Regions from separate parts of the Herbaspirillum hiltneri N3 genome, predicted to be linked through region 3. Evidence: predicted binding sites of a transcription regulator. Region 3 holds the regulator's gene; each other region holds the start of a gene.
The links. Region 3 encodes LexA, which represses DNA repair genes until DNA is damaged. Its sites were predicted from a motif close to ACTGTATNNNNATACAGT; they were not measured.
Positions count from the first base shown of each region.

Region 1: a site for LexA is predicted at 2,828-2,845, ahead of recA (recombinase RecA). Genes of this name have one in related genera too.
Region 2: a site for LexA is predicted at 2,543-2,560, ahead of ruvA (Holliday junction branch migration protein RuvA). Genes of this name have one in related genera too.

Region 1 covers NZ_CP011409.1:1,456,058-1,462,682, reverse strand. Annotated here, with positions in the region: gene sucC (ADP-forming succinate--CoA ligase subunit beta) at 1-724, opposite strand, end outside; gene recX (recombination regulator RecX) at 1,143-1,610, opposite strand; gene recA (recombinase RecA) at 1,667-2,773, opposite strand; gene F506_RS06555 (tetratricopeptide repeat protein) at 3,166-4,797, shown strand; gene F506_RS06550 (sensor histidine kinase) at 4,801-5,406, shown strand; gene F506_RS06545 (aliphatic sulfonate ABC transporter substrate-binding protein) at 5,560-6,519, shown strand; gene F506_RS06540 (OsmC family protein) at 6,577-6,625, opposite strand, start outside.
Region 2 covers NZ_CP011409.1:198,429-205,053, reverse strand. Annotated here, with positions in the region: gene F506_RS00930 (2-keto-4-pentenoate hydratase) at 1-554, opposite strand, end outside; gene ruvB (Holliday junction branch migration DNA helicase RuvB) at 859-1,914, opposite strand; gene ruvA (Holliday junction branch migration protein RuvA) at 1,925-2,503, opposite strand; gene F506_RS00915 (DUF808 domain-containing protein) at 2,656-3,567, shown strand; gene ruvC (crossover junction endodeoxyribonuclease RuvC) at 3,564-4,106, opposite strand; gene F506_RS00905 (branched-chain amino acid ABC transporter substrate-binding protein) at 4,160-5,359, opposite strand; gene purH (bifunctional phosphoribosylaminoimidazolecarboxamide formyltransferase/IMP cyclohydrolase) at 5,506-6,625, opposite strand, start outside.
Region 3 covers NZ_CP011409.1:2,285,561-2,292,185, reverse strand. Annotated here, with positions in the region: gene F506_RS10430 (DUF47 domain-containing protein) at 1-6, opposite strand, end outside; gene F506_RS10425 (replicative DNA helicase) at 115-1,521, opposite strand; gene rplI (50S ribosomal protein L9) at 1,695-2,147, opposite strand; gene rpsR (30S ribosomal protein S18) at 2,174-2,458, opposite strand; gene priB (primosomal replication protein N) at 2,493-2,786, opposite strand; gene rpsF (30S ribosomal protein S6) at 2,821-3,189, opposite strand; gene lexA (transcriptional repressor LexA) at 3,443-4,093, shown strand; gene F506_RS10395 (tetratricopeptide repeat protein) at 4,279-6,246, shown strand; gene F506_RS10390 (flagellin N-terminal helical domain-containing protein) at 6,584-6,625, shown strand, end outside.

The sequences.
Region 1 (6,625 bases), 830 kb from region 3:
CGGCCGGATCTTCTTCGTCCAGATCGCGGTAAGCGACGATTTCAGGATGGCGGAACAGTGCGTTGGAGTCGAAGTTGAACTTGGCGTCCAGTGCGATGACCTTGCCGTCGCCGGTCAGGATCAGCGGGTTGATTTCGGCCAGCGATGCATCGGTTTCCCAATATGCCTTGTACAGGCCTTGCAGTTGCTTGCGCGCGTCGACCACGGAAGCGGCTGGAACGCCGATCTTGGTGGCGATGCTGTCGGCATCGGCGTCGGTCAGGCCGGTGGATGGATCGATGGCGATCTGATGAATCAGCTCAGGGTGGCTTTCGGCAACTTCTTCGATGTCCATGCCGCCTTCGCTGGAGGCCATCAGGACCACGCGTTGGCTGACGCGATCGGTGACCATGGAAACGTACAGTTCCTTCTTGATGTCCGCGCCTTCTTCGATCAGCAGGCGACGCACTTTTTGGCCTTCAGGACCGGTTTGGTGCGTGATCAGTTGCATGCCGAGGATCTGGCTCGCGTATTCCTTGACTTGCTCGAGGGACTTGGCGACTTTCACGCCGCCGCCCTTGCCGCGGCCACCCGCGTGGATTTGCGCCTTGACGACCCACACCGGACCGCCCAGCGTTTCAGCTGCCTTGACGGCATCTTCAACGGATTGGCATGGAATGCCGCGTGGAACGGTCACGCCGAATTGGCGGAGGATTTCTTTGCCCTGATACTCATGGATTTTCATGGGAGCTTCCCTTTAAGACACTATTAAATAAAACTTACTGGATTGAAATCCGGCTGGCGGCAACACCGCGCGGCGCGAATGGAGGCAAGAATCCGCGCTGGCGCGCTTTCCCCGAACGAGGAGAGGCGCGGCTGACGCAGCCGGGCGGATTGCTTAGTAGAAGGTGCAGACAGTGCATTGGGCATAGAGAATGCCATTTGATCAACATTAATCGTTGTCGCATTGCGTGTCGTCATCGCAAAGATTGCCATGACAGCCGCTAATGCGGCGCAGCAAAAACCCGGAGATTTTAGCACAGCTTGCCCCGCCTAGGCAGCAGGATGGGCTTATGGAGACTATTTTGAAAAGAGTGCTTCGCCCGCAAAAATCAGGCTGCGCTATACATGAGGGGAGAAATCGCGATTAATCGACCGATCGGTCAATCACCATCATCGTGATCATCGCTCCAGGCAGTTTTGACCGCAGCCTGAATCGCCCGATGGGAAAATCCGCGCTGCTGCAGAAAGCGCATGCATTTGGCGCGCGCCATGGCGTCGGCAGGCACTTCGCTGAACTTGCGCCGCAAGACTTCGCGCGCACGTTCGTTTTCACCCTGGTTCAGCCCGACTTTGGCATCGCCCAGCGCTTCGCCGGTGATACCGTGGCTTTTCAATTCGGAAAGGATGCGATTGTTGCCGTAACGTCCGGCGCGACGATGCACCAGCGATTCGGAAAAACGTTCTTGGGAAAGGAATTTGGCGTCTTGGAGCCAGTTGAGCAAGGCTTCGATATCGTCGCCATCTTGCGCGTAAGGGGTTAGCTTACGCGCAAGTTCGAGACGACTATGCTCACGTGAAGAGAGATATTTGAGCGCTCGCGCCTTCAGGCTGATTTGCGGCCTGGGCATCGGTCACACCGTCGCGATCGTTGCGACCGACAAGACACGAACGAAGTACAACGACATCAGGATTCTTCTGCAGCGACGTTCTTTGCAGAGCCTTTGCCGGTCGGGGCCGGCGTTGCAGCAGCGGGAGCCCCTGCGCTACCGGCCCCCAATTCAGGAACGCCCAGCGAAACACGTACCTTGTTTTCGATTTCGCGCGCCAGTTCCGGACGTTCTTTCAGGAAATTGCGTGCATTGTCCTTGCCCTGGCCGATACGTTCGCCGTTATAGCTGTACCAGGCGCCGGACTTTTCCACGATCTTGGCATCCGAGCCCAGGTCGAGGATTTCACCTTCGCGCGATGTGCCTTCGCCATAAAGAATATCGAAATGGGCTTCGCGGAATGGCGGCGCAACCTTGTTCTTGACGACCTTGACCTTGGTTTCGCTGCCGATGACTTCATCGCCGGACTTGATCGAACCGGTGCGGCGGATATCCAGGCGCACGGAGGCGTAAAACTTCAACGCATTGCCGCCGGTGGTCGTTTCGGGATTACCGAACATGACGCCGATCTTCATGCGGATCTGATTGATGAAAATCACGGTGGTGCTGGTGCGATTGATGCTGCCGGTCAGCTTGCGCAATGCTTGCGACATCAGACGTGCTTGCAGGCCTGGCAGGGAATCGCCCATGTCGCCTTCGATTTCGGCGCGCGGCGTCAGGGCGGCGACCGAGTCGATGACGATCAGGTCTACGCCGCCGGAGCGCACCAGTGCATCGGTAATTTCCAGCGCCTGTTCGCCGGTGTCGGGCTGCGAAATCAGCAGATCGGACAGGTTGACGCCCAGTTTCTGTGCGTAAGTCACGTCCAGCGCGTGTTCCGCGTCAATAAAGGCGCAAGTGCCGCCGATTTTTTGCATTTCAGCAATAGCTTGCAGCGTCAGCGTGGTTTTACCCGAGGATTCCGGACCGTAGATTTCAATCACACGGCCGCGCGGCAGACCGCCGACACCCAGTGCGATGTCCAGGCCGAGGGAACCGGTCGAGACGACCTGGATTTCCTCGAGGACCGCGCCGTCTTCCATGCGCATGACCGAGCCTTTGCCGAATTGCTTCTCGATCTGTGCAAGGGCTGCGGCCAGCGCTTTGCCCTTCTCAGAGTTGTTCGCGGATTTTTTATCGTCCATAGGGTTCTTTCAACAAAGTGTTCGTTCGGATCAGTCAGAGATCAACTAAGCAGCACTGTATAAAAAAACAGTTGTTTGTGCAAGTTCTTTTTCTGCTGTTGCAATTTGGAAGAGCAGAATAAGTCGAAATCGCGCGGGAACGCTGGGAATACGGCTTCGAAGCGAAAAATTTTCGATACTCTGTTAGTATGCCGCCGATTCCGATTATAACGGCCATGCCGGTACGGTTCATGCATGCGCAAGGTCGGCCTCCACTTTCCGGGAGGGCGACTGGCGCAGCTTTCAGCGATAATGCAGATGATTTCAATGAATATCCCGTATTTAATCCGGATATTCAACGTATTTGATATACATTTCCAGCTAGTAACATTGCGAGTTTTCTGCTTTCCCCTATGACCTTGGTTCCATTCAGCCGCATTTCCAGCCTGCGTTCGCTCATCATCGACGACATGCCGGCCATGCGCCAAAACATTCGCATGCATCTGGGCCAGCTCGGCATTACCAAAGTCGACCAGGCCGGCACTCCCGACGAGGCGATTCGCGCCGTCCAGGGAGGGAGCGCTTACGACCTCATCGTGTGCGACTACAACCTGAACAAGGAAACCAACGGTCAGCAGTTGCTGGAGTTCTTCCGCACCCAACACCTGCTGCCGCCGACAACCATGTTCATCATGGTCACGGCCGAAAGCGGTTACAACCTGGTCGCCAGCGCCGCTGAATTCCAGCCCGACGCCTACATGCTCAAGCCGCTGACCGCGTCCAAGCTGGCCGATCGCATCGAACGCCTGCTCGATAAGCAAAACGCGCTGCTGCCGATCAATGAAAAACTCAAGCGCAAGGATCAGGCCGGCGCTGTCGTCGAATGCGACAACGTGCTGAAGGTGGCGCCCAAGTGGATCGTCGACATCCTCAAGACCAAGGGCAGCCTGCTGATCGAATTGCGCCGCATCGAAGAAGCGCGCGCGGTCTACGCGCAAGCGCTGGAGATGCGCGACGACCTGGTATGGGCCAAGGTCGGCATGGCGCGCTGCAATATCGTGGCGGGTCAATACGCCGACGCCAAGGTGCTGGTGCAAGCCGTGCTGGCGCAGAATTCGCAATATATTGAAGCCTACGACCTGCTGGCGCAGATTGAAGACGCCCAAGGCAATCAGCAACAGGCGCTGGACGCGCTCGCACGTTCGTCGGAAATCATTCCGTCGGCGCGCCGCAGCCGCCTGGTCGGCGACGCTGCCTATCGCGTCGGCGACCTCGACCAGGCCAAGGAAGCGTTCGACAAGGTGCTCAAGCACACCAAGGGCTCGCTGACCGCGCAGCCGAGCGACTTGCTGACGCTGGCGCAGGTGCACATCGACACCGGCGACGCCGATGCGGCGCTGGCGCTGCTGGCCAGCGCGCCCAAGCGCTACGCCGAATCGAAGATGTTCATCTCGACACAATCGGCCGTGGCCGCGCAGGCGCACGTCCAGCTGGGCGACATGATTTCCGCCGAGATGGCCTTCGAAGCGGCGCGCAACGCCGCCGAAGGCTCGCCGTCCGAAATGGCGACGCTGGCGCTGGCCAAGGCGGCATTCTCGGTCGGTCGCGACGAAGAAGGCGCGCAGCTGATTTCGCAGGCCGTGAAGTCGGACCACGAAAACAAGACGCTGCTGGCGCTGGCGCGCAAAGTGCTGGCCGATTGCGGCAAGGAAACCATGACCGACGAGCTGGTCGACGGCGCCGTCAAACAGTGCATGGGCATCATCGCCGAAGCCAACTCCCTGATGCGCAGCGCCAAGCCGGACGAATCGCTGGCCAAACTGGAAGAAGCATTGCACAGCATGCCGGAAAACACCGGCGTGCTGATGGCCGCCGCCCAGCTGCATCTGCTGTGGATGAGCCAGCGCGGCATCAATCAGGAATACGTCAAGCGCGTCAACCGCTACCTCAATACGCTGGACCGTCTGATCCCGGGCAACGACCGCGTCAGCAAGATGCATAAATTCCTACGCGATGCGGTCGCCAAAGCCGCGCAGAAAAGCTGACCCATGGACGCAAAACTGGCCGCCATCATTGTTCACGACATCAAGAATTCGCTCGGCGTGCTTGAGGGTGAATTGCGCGTGCTTGCCGCAGAGTCTCCCGACGAACGCGCCGGCCATGCACACCTGACCTGCCTCACCTTGCAGGAAAAGCTGATCGGCTTCCTCACGCTTTACAAAGCGTCCTCGCAAGGACTGACGGCGCAGATCGAAGCATGGTCGCCGCAGGATTTCCTGGAAGGCCTGCTGCGCCACCTGACCATCAATCAATCCGGCCTCGAGGTCACGATCAACAGCGAAGGCATGCCGCTGGTCGCCTTCTTCGATGAAAACCTGGTCGGCCTGGCGCTCGAAGCGGCGTTACAGAACGCAACCCGTTTCGCCCGCTCGCGTATCGAACTGGCCTGCCGCAAAGATGGCAACGGCGTGATCTTCAGCATCCGCGACGACGGCCCCGGCATCGGCACGCACGAAGTCAAACCCTCCACCGGCCTCGGCATGGGCCTGTGCAAGGCCATCGCCGCCGCCCACCACAAGGGCGACAAGAACGGCGAGGCGCGGCTGGCCGATCATCCTGACGGCGGCGCCCAGTTCGAGTTGCATATCCCCTGATTCCGGACCCGTGCGGCATGCGCTGAGCACATAAGCAAGCGCGAAAAAAATCGTTCTTTTCTCCGGACTTCGTCCGTAGAGTTGACCCGACAGGGACAGCCCGGCCTCGTTTGCAAGAGGCGGCCTGACAGACTCGAACAAGAAAAGGACATCATGCAACGCCGCCATTTCCTCCAGCTGAGCGCAGCAAGCGCCGGCACTGCCGCACTGGGCCTGCCCGCCTTCGCACAAACTGGCAAACCAGTGTCCGCGCGCATCGGTTATCAAAAATCCTCCACCCTGCTGACCGTGCTCAAGGCCAATGGCACGCTCGAGAAATTGCTCGCGCCACGCAATGTCAAGATCAGCTGGCATGAGTTCTCCAGCGGCCTGCCGCTGCTGGAGGCGCTCAACGTCGGCGGCGTCGACCTCAGCGCCGACGTGGCCGACACCGTGCCGGTGTTCGCCCAGGCCGCCGGGGCAAAACTGACCTACGTGGCGCAGGAAGCGCCGTCGCCATCGGCGCAAGCGATCGTCGTGCGCGCCGATTCGCCGATCAGGAACGTGGCCGATCTCAAGCGCAAAAAAATCGCCGTGACCAAGGCGGCCGGCGTGCATTACCTGTTGATCGCGACACTGGAAAAAGCCGGCCTGAAATTCAGCGACATCGATGCCGCCTATCTGACCCCGGCCGACGGCCGTGCCGCATTCGAACGCGGCAGCGTGGACGCGTGGGTGACCTGGGATCCTTTCCTCGCGGGCGTGCAGAAACAGACGCAGGTGCGCATCTTGTCGGACGGCCGCAATGTCGCGGACTACCAGCGCTATTACCTGGCATCGACGCCATTTGCCGCAGCGCATCCAGAGGTGCTGGCAATCGTGTTCTACGAATTGAAAAAGACGGGATTGTGGGTGCGGCAAAATCCGAAGGAAGCGGCCGCGTTCTTGGCGCCGATCTGGGGCCTGGATGCAGCGACCATCGAACTCGCGAATAGCCGCCGCAGCTATGACGTGCGCGCGGTCGTGGTGAATGCGCTCGGTGAACAGCAACGCATCGCCGACACGTTCTTCTCTGCGGGCTTGCTGCCGAAAAAGGTCAACGCCACCGATGTGGCGATCTGGAAGCCGGCTTGAGTGCGACTACGGACCGGCCCGGCGCAATAACCGCCGGCCGGCTCTCGCCGCTCAATCTCAAACCAGGCTGGCGCATACGCTGATATCGGCTTTCAGTACCTTCGAC
Region 2 (6,625 bases), 2.1 Mb from region 3:
TTGTGGCGCGTAGCCGACGACAGCACATGCGGCTCGCCGATGATGAGCGTGCCATGCAGGCCGAAGGCGGCGATCGAATCGGCTACCGTGAATTCCCAGTTGGCGAACGGACAGGTGACGATCTCGAAACCGTGCGCCATCCATTCGATGCATTCGGCCAGTTCGTCGATGGTCGCGTCGCGCGACGGCGCCCGGCCGAGCTTGAAGACGATTTCCGGTTCGATGCGCGGCTGCAGCGCACCGCGCAGGCATTGCTTGCCGTGATTGTCTTCGGCGTAGCGCACCGTGGAGTCGTAGATGTGCGCCCAGATCGGAATGCGGGTGTCGTCGGTAACGCCGTATTTGTCCCAGGTCTTGTGCACGGTGAAGCCGATTTTGCGGCCGACCGGCTGTTCGCCTTGCGCCACGCGGATATCGACGATACGGCGGGCGATGTCGTAGGCATCGTCAACGGACAGCGGTTGGGAAGAGGACAGGAGCGGCAACAGGCGTGTGTTTGCACGGGCATCGAGGAGTTGATGCGCGTACCTGCTGGCTTGGCTCGACATAAGCATGAGAGGCTCGCCCACAAAGATAGTGATTAGCTATCCATTGTCGGTGACGATTAATTTTTGCACAAGTGAAAATAAAGAAATCACAAGAAGATCGCATGAAATTCTTGGCAAATTTCTAATGAATTGACGACATGGCGAGACATTTTTCAGGCGATGCAATCACCCGGCCAAATGGTCAGGCCAGTTCAGTTTGAACGTGAGTTGACGCTGCTCAACAGCTGTTGCCGATCGGCACGCATGGAAGTGATGGCCATCGGATGAAGTGTACCGGCGGCAGCGCCGATACAATTTCCGCAGGGAGAATTCAACCGGCCCAAAGATCGCCGTTGGGACCGGTGCGCGGCGCGGTCACGCCGAAGTGAGTGTACGCCGCCGGCGTCGCCACGCGACCGCGCGGCGTGCGCTGCAGATAGCCTTGCTGGATCAGGTAAGGCTCGAGCACGTCTTCGATGGTGTCGCGTTCTTCGCCGATTGCCGCGGCCAGATTGTCGAGACCGACCGGGCCGCCGTTGAATTTGAACAGCACCGCTTCGAGCAGCTTGCGATCCATCACGTCGAACCCGACCGGATCGACGTCGAGCATGACCAGCGCAGCATCCGCCATCGCTTGCGTGATCCGACCGTTGCCCTTGACTTCGGCATAGTCGCGCACGCGGCGCAGCAGGCGGTTGGCGATGCGCGGGGTGCCGCGGCTGCGCCTGGCGATCTCCAGCGCGCCTTCTTCGACGATCGGCGCGTTCAGCAGGCCGGCGCTGCGCGTGACGATGCGCGCCAGTTCGGGTGGCGTGTAAAACTCCAGGCGCGCGACGATGCCGAAGCGGTCGCGCAGCGGATTAGTCAGCATGCCGGCGCGCGTGGTGGCGCCAACCAGGGTGAACGGCTGCAGGTCGAGGCGCACCGAACGCGCCGCCGGGCCTTCGCCGATCATGATGTCGATCTGGTAGTCCTCGAGCGCGGGATAGAGGATTTCTTCCACCACCGGCGACAGCCGATGGATCTCGTCGATGAACAGCACGTCGTTGGCTTCGAGATTGGTCAGCAGCGCTGCGAGATCGCCCGCGCGCTCCAGCACCGGGCCGGAAGTCTGGCGCAGGTTGACGCCCATTTCGCGCGCGATGATGTGCGCCATGGTGGTCTTGCCGAGACCCGGCGGACCGAACAGCAAGGTGTGATCAAGCGCTTCGCCGCGCTGGCGCGCCGCCGAGATGAAGATCTCGAGCTGGCCGCGCACTTTTTCCTGGCCGACGTATTCATCGAGCTGCTTGGGCCGCAGGGCGCGTTCGATTGCCTCCTCGTTGGCCGAGGCCGGCGTGGCGGCAATGATGCGTTGTTCGGAAAAGTCGTCGGTCTGGATGCTCATGATTTACCGTTCAGGCTTTGGATAGTGCTTTCAGCGCGTGCTTGATGCCGTCGGAGACACTGGCGTCGGCCGGCACCTGCTTGAGCGCCAGGGTTGCTTCCTTGTCGGAATAACCGAGCGCCAGCAAGGCGTTGAGGATATCCGAAGTCGCATCGTGATGCACCGCGCCGCCGACCACGCCGAGGTCGGCGCCGAGCTTGCCCTTGAGTTCGAGCAACAGGCGTTCGGCGGTCTTCTTGCCGATGCCGGGGACCTTGGTGAGACGCCCGGCTTCCTGCAGCGTCACGGCCTGCGCCAGATCGCTGACGGACATGCCGGACAGGATCGACAGCGCCGTACGCGCACCGACGCCGGAAATCTTGATCAGTTCCTTGAAGGTGTTGCGCTCTTCGGCGCTGCCGAAGCCGAACAGCACGTGTGCGTCTTCACGGATCGCCAGGTGCGTCAGCAGCACCACTTTTTCGCCGAGGCCCGGCAGGTTGTAGAAGGTGCTCATCGGCACGCCGACTTCATATCCGACGCCGTTGCAGTCGACCAGCAATTGCGGGGGATTTTTTTCGAGCAGGATTCCGGAGAGGCGACCGATCATGATGGCTGGGCAGAAAGATGAATGGTGGAATGATACAGTACTGTTCGGATAAACAGTATATGAATCCGCCAAGGCAGCCCCGTACGCTTGCCTTGAAGCACCTTGCCGGGCTATCGTCTGGCCTCACGTACCCATAACCACGCAAGGATCCCATGGCAGGCAGCAGCTTTTTCGCGTTGATCGACGACATCGCCGGCATCCTCGACGACGTTTCCGCAATGACCAAGGTCGCAGCCAAGAAAACCGCAGGCGTGCTGGGCGATGATCTGGCGCTCAATGCGCAGCAGGTGTCCGGCGTCAACGCCGACCGCGAATTGCCGGTGGTGTGGGCGGTGGCGCTCGGTTCGCTGAAGAACAAGGCGATCCTGGTGCCTGCCGCGTTGGCGATCAGCGCCTTCGCGCCGTGGGCGGTGACGCCGCTGCTGATGCTGGGCGGCGCCTTCCTGTGCTTTGAAGGCTTCGAAAAACTGGCGCACAAGTATCTGCCGCACGAAGAAGAACACCTTGACGAGGCTGCCGCTCCTGAAGCCGCCGAAAGCGAGCAGGACAAGATCAAGGGCGCCATCCGCACCGACTTCATCCTGTCGGCGGAGATCATCGCCATCACGCTGGGCACGGTCGCCGGCGCGCCGTTGCAGCAGCAGATCACGGTGCTGGCCGGTATCGCGCTGATCATGACGGTCGGGGTCTACGGCGTGGTCGCGGGCATCGTCAAGCTCGACGATGGCGGCCTCTACCTGCTGCGCACCGGCGGCGCATTCGGCCGCCGCATCGGCCGCGCCATCCTGGTCGCGGCGCCGATCATGATGAAGAGTCTGACCGTGATCGGCACGGTGGCGATGTTCATGGTCGGCGGCGGAATTCTGACGCACGGCTTTGCGCCGGCGCATCACTGGATCGCCGGCGTCAGTGCGCCGCTGGCGGCAATACCGGCCATTGGCGGCTTGTTGTCGGCAGTGGCGCCGTCGGTGCTGGATGCGGTGTTTGGCGTGATCGCCGGCGGTGTGGTGCTGCTGCTGGTGACGCTGGTGCAACGCGTGCTGAAGATATTCAAGAAGGATTAGCCGACCAGACGGCCGCCGCGCATGCGCAGGCCTTTCTTCGCAAGCGCCGGCGCCAGTCCGCCAAGCGCGCTGAGGATCTCGCCGCTATGCGCATGGCAGATCGCTACGCCGAGCGCATCTGCCGCGTCGGTGCCCGGCAAACCCGGCAGCGCCAACAGGCGCTGCACCATGTCCTGCACCTGCTGCTTCTGCGCCTTGCCGTGACCGGCGACGGCTTGCTTGACCTGCAGCGCAGTGTATTCCGCTACCTGCAGGTCGGCCTGCACCAGCGCGCAGATCGCAGCACCGCGCGCCTGGCCGAGCAGCAAGGTGGATTGCGGGTTGACGTTGACGAAGACTTTTTCGATCGCGGCGCAATCGGGTGAATACGTCTGGATGACTTCGCCGACGCTGTCCAGGATGACCTTGAGCCGCGGCGCCAGATCGCCGTCCGGCGTCTTGATGGTGCCGGACGCGATATAGGTGAGCTTGCTGCCCTGCTTGTGGATCACGCCAAAGCCGGTGGTGCGCAAGCCGGGGTCGATGCCGATAATTTTCATGCAAACAGAATGTGAGTCAATCGTTTCAGAAGGAGATCCGGGCGAGAAGGCAATCAACGCCCCTTGAGCGCCTTCACTATTTTCCAGTCGCCGCCCTGTGCTTCATACACGGTAAACACGGGATCATTCAGGTTGCCTTCCCGGTCAAACGAAATCACGCCGGTCAGTCCCTTGAATTTTTCCGCGTGCAACGCTTCGATCAGTTTGCGCGGATCGACGGAATTGCCCGAGCGAATCGCTTCGCCCACCGTCTGCACCGTATCATAGGCGCGTAAACTGCTGACGTCGATATACGATGAAGAAAACCGCGCGACATAATTCTTTTCAAAATTCTTCCATCCTGGCAGTTTATCTCGTTGCTGGTCCGATTCCAGCGTAAAGATATTGCCGGCGCCGTTGACCTGGTTCAGGAAGTTCCGGTTGTTCATGCCGTTCATCGCATTCAGGAAGCGCGTATTCACGCCCAGCCGCTTCGCGTTCACTATCATGTTGGCGGCCTGCAAATGCGTGCCGCCCCAGAATATCGCATCCGCCCTGCTCTCCTTGATATCGGCCAGCACCTGGTTGAAATCGGAGGTCTTGTCGCTGACCGAGTACCGACCGAGCAAAAGCCCCCCTGCTTTCCGGAAGCCCTCGCTGAACTGATCCGCCATCGCCGTGCCAGACGGCGTCTTGTCGTCGATCACCGCCATGCGATCGACCTTGAGGTCGTCATACACATAGTGCCCGAAAAGAATGCCGCCCTGTTCGCTGTGGCCGAACATGCGAAATGTGTTGTCGTAGCCGAGCTGCGTGAATTTGTGGTTGGTCGCGCCGACCGAGATGTAAGGGATGCGCGCGGCCTGGACCTGTGCGGCAGTGGCGATGCATACCGTGGAACTATGGCAGACAAGCGCCGTGAGGTTTCTCTTGAGCAGATAATCCGTCGCCAGTTTGCCGGCGTTGGCGTCGAAACGATCGTCTTGCGGGATCAGTTCAAAGACGGCCCTGGTGTTGTTGACCTTGATGGCTTTCTTGTTGAGTTCATCGATCGCCAGTTGTGCGCCGTTGATCATGCTGGCGCCCCGCGCCTGATTGGATCCGCTGAGGGGCGCCAGAAAACCGATGACGACCTTGATTTCGTGGGTTTCCTGAGACGAGGCGGGGACAGGAAAACCGCTGAGACCGACCCAAGACAGCAGCAGAAACACACCAATGCGCCACGCAGGAGAGCGAGGATTCTCGTTACGACACGACAGCAACGGACGGTTCATCGGCAACCTCCCACGAGAGAAAGTGATCGCTCATTATCCATCGAAAAATTGCCTTGATGCCAACATCGGACTTCACCCCACGCAAAAAACAACAAGCCCGGCACGTGTGCCGGGCTTGGATGCCGTGTTGCAGCGCCAGAGAAGAATCAGTGGCGGAAGTGGCGCGTACCGGTCAGCAGCATCACGACGTCGCGTTCATTCGCTGCATCGATCACTTCCTGATCGCGCATCGAACCGCCCGGATGGATCACGCAGGTCGCACCAGCGTCGACCACCACGTCCAGGCCGTCGCGGAACGGGAAGAAGGCATCCGACGCCACTGCCGATCCGGCCAGCGTCAGGCCCGCATTCTGCGCCTTGATCGAAGCGATGCGGGCGGAGTCGATACGGCTCATCTGGCCGGCGCCGACACCCAGCGTCATGCCGTTGCCGCAGAAAACGATCGCATTGGATTTGACGAACTTGGCGACGCGCCAGGCGAACATCAGGTCCTGCAATTGCTGCGGTGTCGGTTGCTTCTTGCTGACGACCTTGACGTCGGCCAGCAGCACGTTCTTGGCGTCCGGCGATTGCACCAGCAGGCCGCCCCCGACGCGCTTGAAGTCATGCGCATTGAGGCCGTTGCCGAGCGGGATTTCCAGCAGGCGGACGTTTTGCTTGGCGGCGAAAATCTTCTTCGCTTCGGCGCTGAAGGACGGTGCGATCAGCACTTCGACGAATTGCTTGGCGACCGCTTCGGCGGCCGCGCCGTCGAGTTCGCGATTGAAGGCGATGATGCCGCCGAAGGCCGAAGTCGGATCAGTCTGCAAGGCCTTGCTGTACGACTCCAGCGGATTGGCGCCGATCGCCACGCCGCATGGATTGGCGTGCTTGATGATGACGCAGGCGGTCGTGTCGGCGGCATCGAAGGTCTTGACGCATTCCCACGCGGCGTCGGCATCGGCGATGTTGTTGAACGACAGTTCCTTGCCTTGCAGCTGGGTGTAATTGGCCAGCGCGCCGTCGACCTTCTTGACGTCGCGGTAGAACGCGGCCGATTGATGCGGGTTCTCGCCGTAGCGCATGTCCTGGACTTTTTCGAAGTGCAGGTTCAGGGTTTCCGGATAGGCACTGCGCGTGGCATGTTGCTTGTCTTCGCCCAGCGAGGTGAAATAGTTGGTGATGGCGCCGTCGTATTGTGCAGTGTGGGCGAATACTTTCTTGGCCAGTGCAAAGCGCTTTTCGTACGGCAGGTCGCCGCCGTTTTGCAGGTCGGCCAGCACGCCG
Region 3 (6,625 bases):
AAACATGTTCCACTCTCTTATCAATAATTATGCTTCGCTTACACAACATGAGCCGCCCGAGAAGCGGCCTGCATTGTCCACCCAGCCCGGGGCTGAGCGATGAACCACGCAGCGTCAGTCGCCGCCGTAAGGCGACGCCAGACTGCCGACATAGTTGTCGTACTTGGTAAATTGCCCCAGGAAGGCAAGGCGGATGCTGCCGATCGGCCCGTTACGCTGTTTGCCGATGATGATTTCCGCGGTACCTTTGTCAGGTGAATCGGGATTGTAAACTTCGTCGCGATAAATGAACAAGATTACGTCCGCATCCTGCTCGATAGCGCCGGATTCGCGCAAGTCCGACATCACGGGACGCTTGTTGGGGCGCTGCTCCAGCGCGCGGTTCAGCTGCGACAAGGCGATTACCGGGCAATTGAGTTCCTTGGCCAGGCCCTTCAGGCTCCGTGAAATTTCAGAAATTTCAGAGGCCCGGTTTTCGCCGCTGTTGCCGCCGCCGTTGCCTGACATCAGTTGCAGGTAGTCGATGATGATCAGACCAAGCTTGCCGCATTGCCGCGCCAGGCGGCGCGAACGGGCGCGCAATTCAATCGGGCTCAAAGCCGGCGTTTCATCGATGTAAAACTGCGCATCGTTCATCTTCTGGATCGCATGCGTCAGGCGCGGCCAGTCTTCGTCGATCAGACGGCCGGTGCGCAGGCGATGCTGGTCGAGACGGCCGACCGAACCGAGCATACGCATGGCCAGCTGGGCGCCGCCCATTTCCATCGAAAACACCGCAACCGGCAAGCCGCTGTCGATGGCAACGTTTTCACCGATGTTGATGGAAAACGCGGTTTTACCCATGGAAGGACGGCCGGCGACGATGATCAGGTCGCCTGGCTGCAACCCGGAAGTCATCTTGTCGAGGTCGATGAAGCCGGTCGGCACGCCGGTGATGTCGCTGGTGCTGTCGCGGTTGTACAGTTCGTCGATACGCTCCACCACCTGGGTAAGCAGCGGCTGGATCGACAGGAAGCCCTGGGAGCCGCGCGAGCCCTCTTCGGCGATGGCGAAAATTTTTGATTCCGCTTCATCCAGCATCTGCTTGACGTTCTTGCCCTGCGGATGGAAAGCGTCGCCGGAAATCTCGTCGGAGACCGTGATCAGCTTGCGCAGAATGCTGCGGTCGCGCACGATTTCGGCGTAGCGGCGGATATTCGCCGCCGAGGGCGTGTTTTGCGCCAGCGCGTTGAGATAGCTCAGGCCGCCCACCTCTTCGGCCTTGCCGCTGGTGGACATCGCTTCGTAGACCGTGATCACGTCGGCCGGCTTGGTTTCGTTGATCAGCTTGACGATGTGCTGGAAAATGATGCGATGATCGTAGCGATAGAAATCTTCCGCGCTGACGAAGTCGGCGATACGATCCCACGCGGCGTTGTCGAGCAGCAAACCGCCAAGGACGGATTGTTCGGCTTCGATGGAGTGCGGCGGGACGCGCAGGGATTCTAGTTGCGGATCGGGAGATGCGTTCATGGCGCGCATTATACCTGCTAAGAGTAGTCGCTTCAGGTGCGGGGACGAATTAGCCGGCGGTTTTACAACCTGCAGTCGGACTTGCACCGGCCGCGGCATGTCGCCACAGGCCGGTAAAAATAAAAAAGCCAGGCGAACCCGGCTTCTTTATCAAAACAGATGGAACGACTTGGCGTGATGAATTACGCGTGGTCGCCCGCAACAGCAACAGTCACGTCAACCACGACGTCGGTGTGCAGAGCAACCGAAACAGCGTGCTCGCCAACGATCTTCAGAGGACCTTGTGGCAGACGAACTTGCGCCTTTTCGACCGGGAAACCTTGCTTTGTCAGCGCATCAGCGATGTCAAAGTTGGTCACGGAACCGAACAGACGACCGTCAACGCCGGACTTCTGGGTGATCTTGACTGTCAGGCCGGTGAGCTTTTCGCCTTGGGCTTGTGCTGCTGCCAGCTTTTCAGCGGCGGCCTTTTCCAGCTCGGCGCGCTTCGCTTCGAATTCGGCGATGGCGGTTGCTGTGGCGCGGCGCGCCATGCGTTGCGGGATCAGGAAGTTACGTGCGTAACCGTCCTTGACGCGGACGACTTCGCCCAGACCACCGAGATTAACGACTTTTTCCAACAGAATGACTTGCATGTTTTTCTCCTATATCTCGTCGTCAATTACGCGTTGTGCAGATCTGTGTATGGCAGCAACGCGAGGTAGCGTGCGCGCTTGATCGCAGTGTCAACTTGACGCTGATAGTGTGCCTTGGTGCCGGTCAGACGTGCTGGCATGATCTTGCCGTTTTCTTGCACGAAATCCTTCAGGGTGTCGACGTCTTTGTAATCGACTTGCTCAACACCTGCTGCTGTGAAACGGCAGAATTTTTTGCGCTTGAACAGCGGGTTTTGCTGTTGGCGTTTTTGCTTCAACTTGCTTTTATCGAACTTTTTACCGAATGCCATTTTGCGGCTCCTGATATCTAAAAATTGAGTGGTTCTAAACTACAGATTCAAAATCAACGATGTGAAACACGAGGCTTTTGCTGTTGCGATTCCTGCGCGCCATGAAGCCACTGAACTTGAGCATCTCGCCGAGACCGGCCTGATTGAGCCGGCCTGAAATTTCACCTGCAGCGAATGCAGTGATTTCAAACTCGACCAACCTCTTGATGCCTGCTTCCGTCTGTTCCGACTGGTGCTGCAACTTCGCAGTCACTACCGGGATGCCGGCCGGGGTGTAACGTATGACGTCACGCTCGGCGATACTGGCAACAAACTGAAAGTGATTCACGCTCCCTGGTGCTTTTCTATCGCGATATCAGCAATCAGGCCGCTGGTGCTTCTGCGCGATTGCTCTTTGCGGCGTCTTCTTTCTGGACAGCCTTCAGGATTGGCGAAGGACCGGTTTCGGCCTTCTTCAACTTGACTGTCAGATGACGCAACACTGCATCGTTGAACTTGAAGCCGGTTTCGATTTCGGCCAGAGTTTCGCCGTCAACTTCGATATTCAGGCAAACGTAGTGTGCTTTTGCCAGTTTTTGGATTTGGTACGCCAATTGACGACGGCCCCAATCTTCGACACGGTGAATCTTGCCGCCGCGTGCAGTAACGATGCCCTTGTAACGCTCGATCATCGCTGGAACTTGCTCGCTTTGGTCCGGATGGACGATAAATACGATTTCATAATGACGCATGTAGACTCCTTTATGGACTGATTAACAAATCGCCCACCTCGGCGTCAAGACGAGTGTGGGAAGAGGAAAGCCCGCAATCATATAACAGAATGTCAAAAACCTCAATGCTTTCAGGCATTTGCCGTGGGCCCGGGCCCACAAATCAGAAAACGGCCGATGACATGATTTCAATATTGCAGATTGACACTGCTTTATAACTGTATAAAAATACAGACTGTTTATGCAACCAGCATAACTTCCCCCGAAAGCCGACATGCTCAAACTGACCGCTCGCCAGGAACAGATTCTGAATCTGATCAAAGATGCCATCGAAAATACCGGCTTCCCGCCGACGCGGGCAGAGATCGCCAACGAGCTCGGCTTCCGCTCCGCCAACGCCGCCGAAGAACATTTGCAGGCACTGGCGCGCAAAGGCGCCATTGAGATTTCACCAGGCACCTCGCGCGGCATCCGCCTGCGCGATGGATCGGCCGGCAATCCGGGCCGCCAGATGGCCCTGCCGCACCCGGCGCTCATGCAGCTGTCGCTGCCGCTGGTAGGCCGCGTCGCCGCCGGTTCGCCGATCCTGGCGCAAGAACATATCGAAAGCAATTACAACGTCGATCCGGCGCTGTTCTCGGCCAAACCGGACTATTTGCTGAAAGTGCGCGGCATGTCGATGCGCGATGCGGGCATACTGGACGGCGACTTGCTGGCGGTGAAAAAGGCCGATCAGGCGCGCAACGGGCAGATCGTCGTGGCGCGAATAGGCGACGACGTCACCGTCAAGCGCTATCGCAAGACCGGCTCCCTGATTGAACTGCTGCCGGAAAATCCCGACTTCAAGGTGATCAAGGTCTCTTCCGAGGAAGAAAACTTCGCTCTGGAAGGCTTGGCCGTGGGCTTGCTGCGCAGCTGGAACTGATCCCGCCTCGAGCCCCACACAAACTAAAGCCCGCTAAATCGCGGGCTTTTTTTACGTCTGTTTGCCGGATCGAAACCGGAATTGCATCATATGATACGTATAGCTTATTGCGACCGGGCAGCTCAATTCGCATTCGCAGCCCGCTCGTGCAACAGCATAACTATTCAATCCGGTAAGGAATCACAATGTCAACGCGTAGCAGCAACAAGCCCGCCCACAAGAATGCTCAACCCAATGTCAAAGATCTCCTCGCCGTAAGAGAATGCCTGGGCTTGCTGGACGACCACAAGGTCGCCGAAGCGAAAGTATTGTGCGCTCAGGTACTCAAGCGCGCGCCCAATCTGGTCTATGCCAATCATGCCTGGGGTCTGATCGCCATGCATGAGAACGACTATGTCGCCGCAGAGGCTGCCCTGCGTAAAGCAGTAGCTGCAGATCCGACCAATTCGGAATACGTCGCCAATTTGGCCACCTCCGTTCTCAAGCAGGATCGCATCGATGATTCGATCGCGCTGTACGACGAAGCCATCAAGCTCAACACAGACAACAAGGACGCGCGCATCGGCCTGGCCAACGCGCTGCATGAAAAAAACGATCCGGACGCCTCGATTGCCTACTTCGAGGATGCCGTCAAACGCAACCCGGACGCACCAGGCCCGCTGTCCCATCTGGGCAAAGCCCTGATCGATGCCAAGCAATACAAGGAAGCGATCGAGGTTTTGCTCAAAGCGCTGCAGCTGCAGATCAACTTTGCGCCGGCGCACACCAACCTGGGCATCGCCTTCCAGGAAATGGGCATGCTCAAGGATGCCCTTGAATGCCACAAGACCTCGCTGTTGCTGGATCCGACCGACATTTACGCCCAGAACAAGATTGCCGACACGTATATCAAGCAAAAAGACTACGACAAGGCCCACGAGCACTACCAGCGGGTCATCGAATTGGCGCCCAAGGACCCGAACAGCTACGCGAAGCTTGCCTCCAGCCTGTTTTCCACCCAGGACCGCTATGAAGACGCGATGGCGCTGTTCCGCAAGGCACTCGAAGTGGACCCCAAGCATCCGTTGACGCTGAATAACATTGGAGCAACCATGTATGACTATGGCGAAACGGTGTCTTCGCTGCAGTTTTTCCACGATGCGCTGGCGCTCAAGCCCAACTATCTGACCGCCCAGCACAACCTTGCATTAGGGCAATTACTGGCGGGCGATCTGAAGGAAGGCTGGGCAAATCACGAAAGCCGCCTTGAAGTCAAGGAACGCAGCTATGTTTACAAGCTGATTCACAAGCTTTTCGGAATGATCCCGAAATGGGACGGCAAATCTTCGTTGAAGGGCAAATATATCCTGCTGATGCACGAACAAGGCTTCGGCGACAGCATTCAGTTCGTGCGCTACGTCCACTTGCTGCTGGCGCAAGGCGCCCGCGTGGCGCTACACGTCAAGGATCCGCTTGCTCGCCTGTTCCGTAGCGTATCCGACCAAGTGACCCTGGTGCGCGAGACAGATCCGTTGCCCAAGTGCGATTGCGCCTACGTACTGATGAGCTTGCCGCATGCGCTGGGCACAGATAGCGTGGAGGACATTCCCTCCTATCCGTATTATCTGTCAGCCGATCCGCAGGACATCAAGACCTGGAAAGAGAAAATCGACATGCTCGCGGGCAACACCAGCGATTTGCGGGTCGGCTTCGTCTGGGCCGGCAATCCTGAGCACGGCAATGATCGGAAACGTTCGATTCCGCTCGACATCTTTGCCCCGCTATTTAATACGCCTGGCGTGCAGTTCTTTTCCATCCAGAAAGGACTTGCCACGCCGGAGTTGGCTAAACTTCCTAAAGAACTGCCTGTATACAATATAGGTGACTCGTTCAACGACTTTGCCGACACTGCGGCGGCAATGGCCAACCTCGACCTGATTATCAGTGTCGACACCTCGGTGGTCCACCTTGCCGGCGCGCTCGGCCGCCCGACTTGGACATTACTGGCCCACACGCCGGACTGGCGCTGGCTGAACGAGCGGGAAGACTCGCCGTGGTATCCGAGCATGCGCCTGTTCCGGCAACAAACCCGCAACGATTGGCCGACTGTCATCAGCAAAGTGGCTTCGGAGCTAGCAACCCTGGCACAAGAAAAGAAAAAAACCGCTGCCTAATCAAAGACTTGCCGCATCACCCCGATGCGGCAAGTCCCTCAAAGTCCCCCGCATCATCCCCCTGCCGCCTTCCCGCGCATCAAAATTGGAACTTTTCCAGGAATACCCACTAAAGTTTTCTTAAATAGCGTCGAAATAAGATTTGCTTGACGTATAGAAGCACGCAGTTTTAGGTCGGACAGCATTGGAAAAATTTTTTTGCGATAAACATTAAACTTTTTCCGATACCGTCCGATATAGCTAACAACAGCGGTTTGAACGCCTGAGGCTTTAGGTAAAAACCAAAGTTAAGCACTGAAACTCGGATTTATCGGCCTCAAATCTTAGGAGAATTAACATGGCATCAGTCATTAATACCAATATTGCGTCGCTTAACACG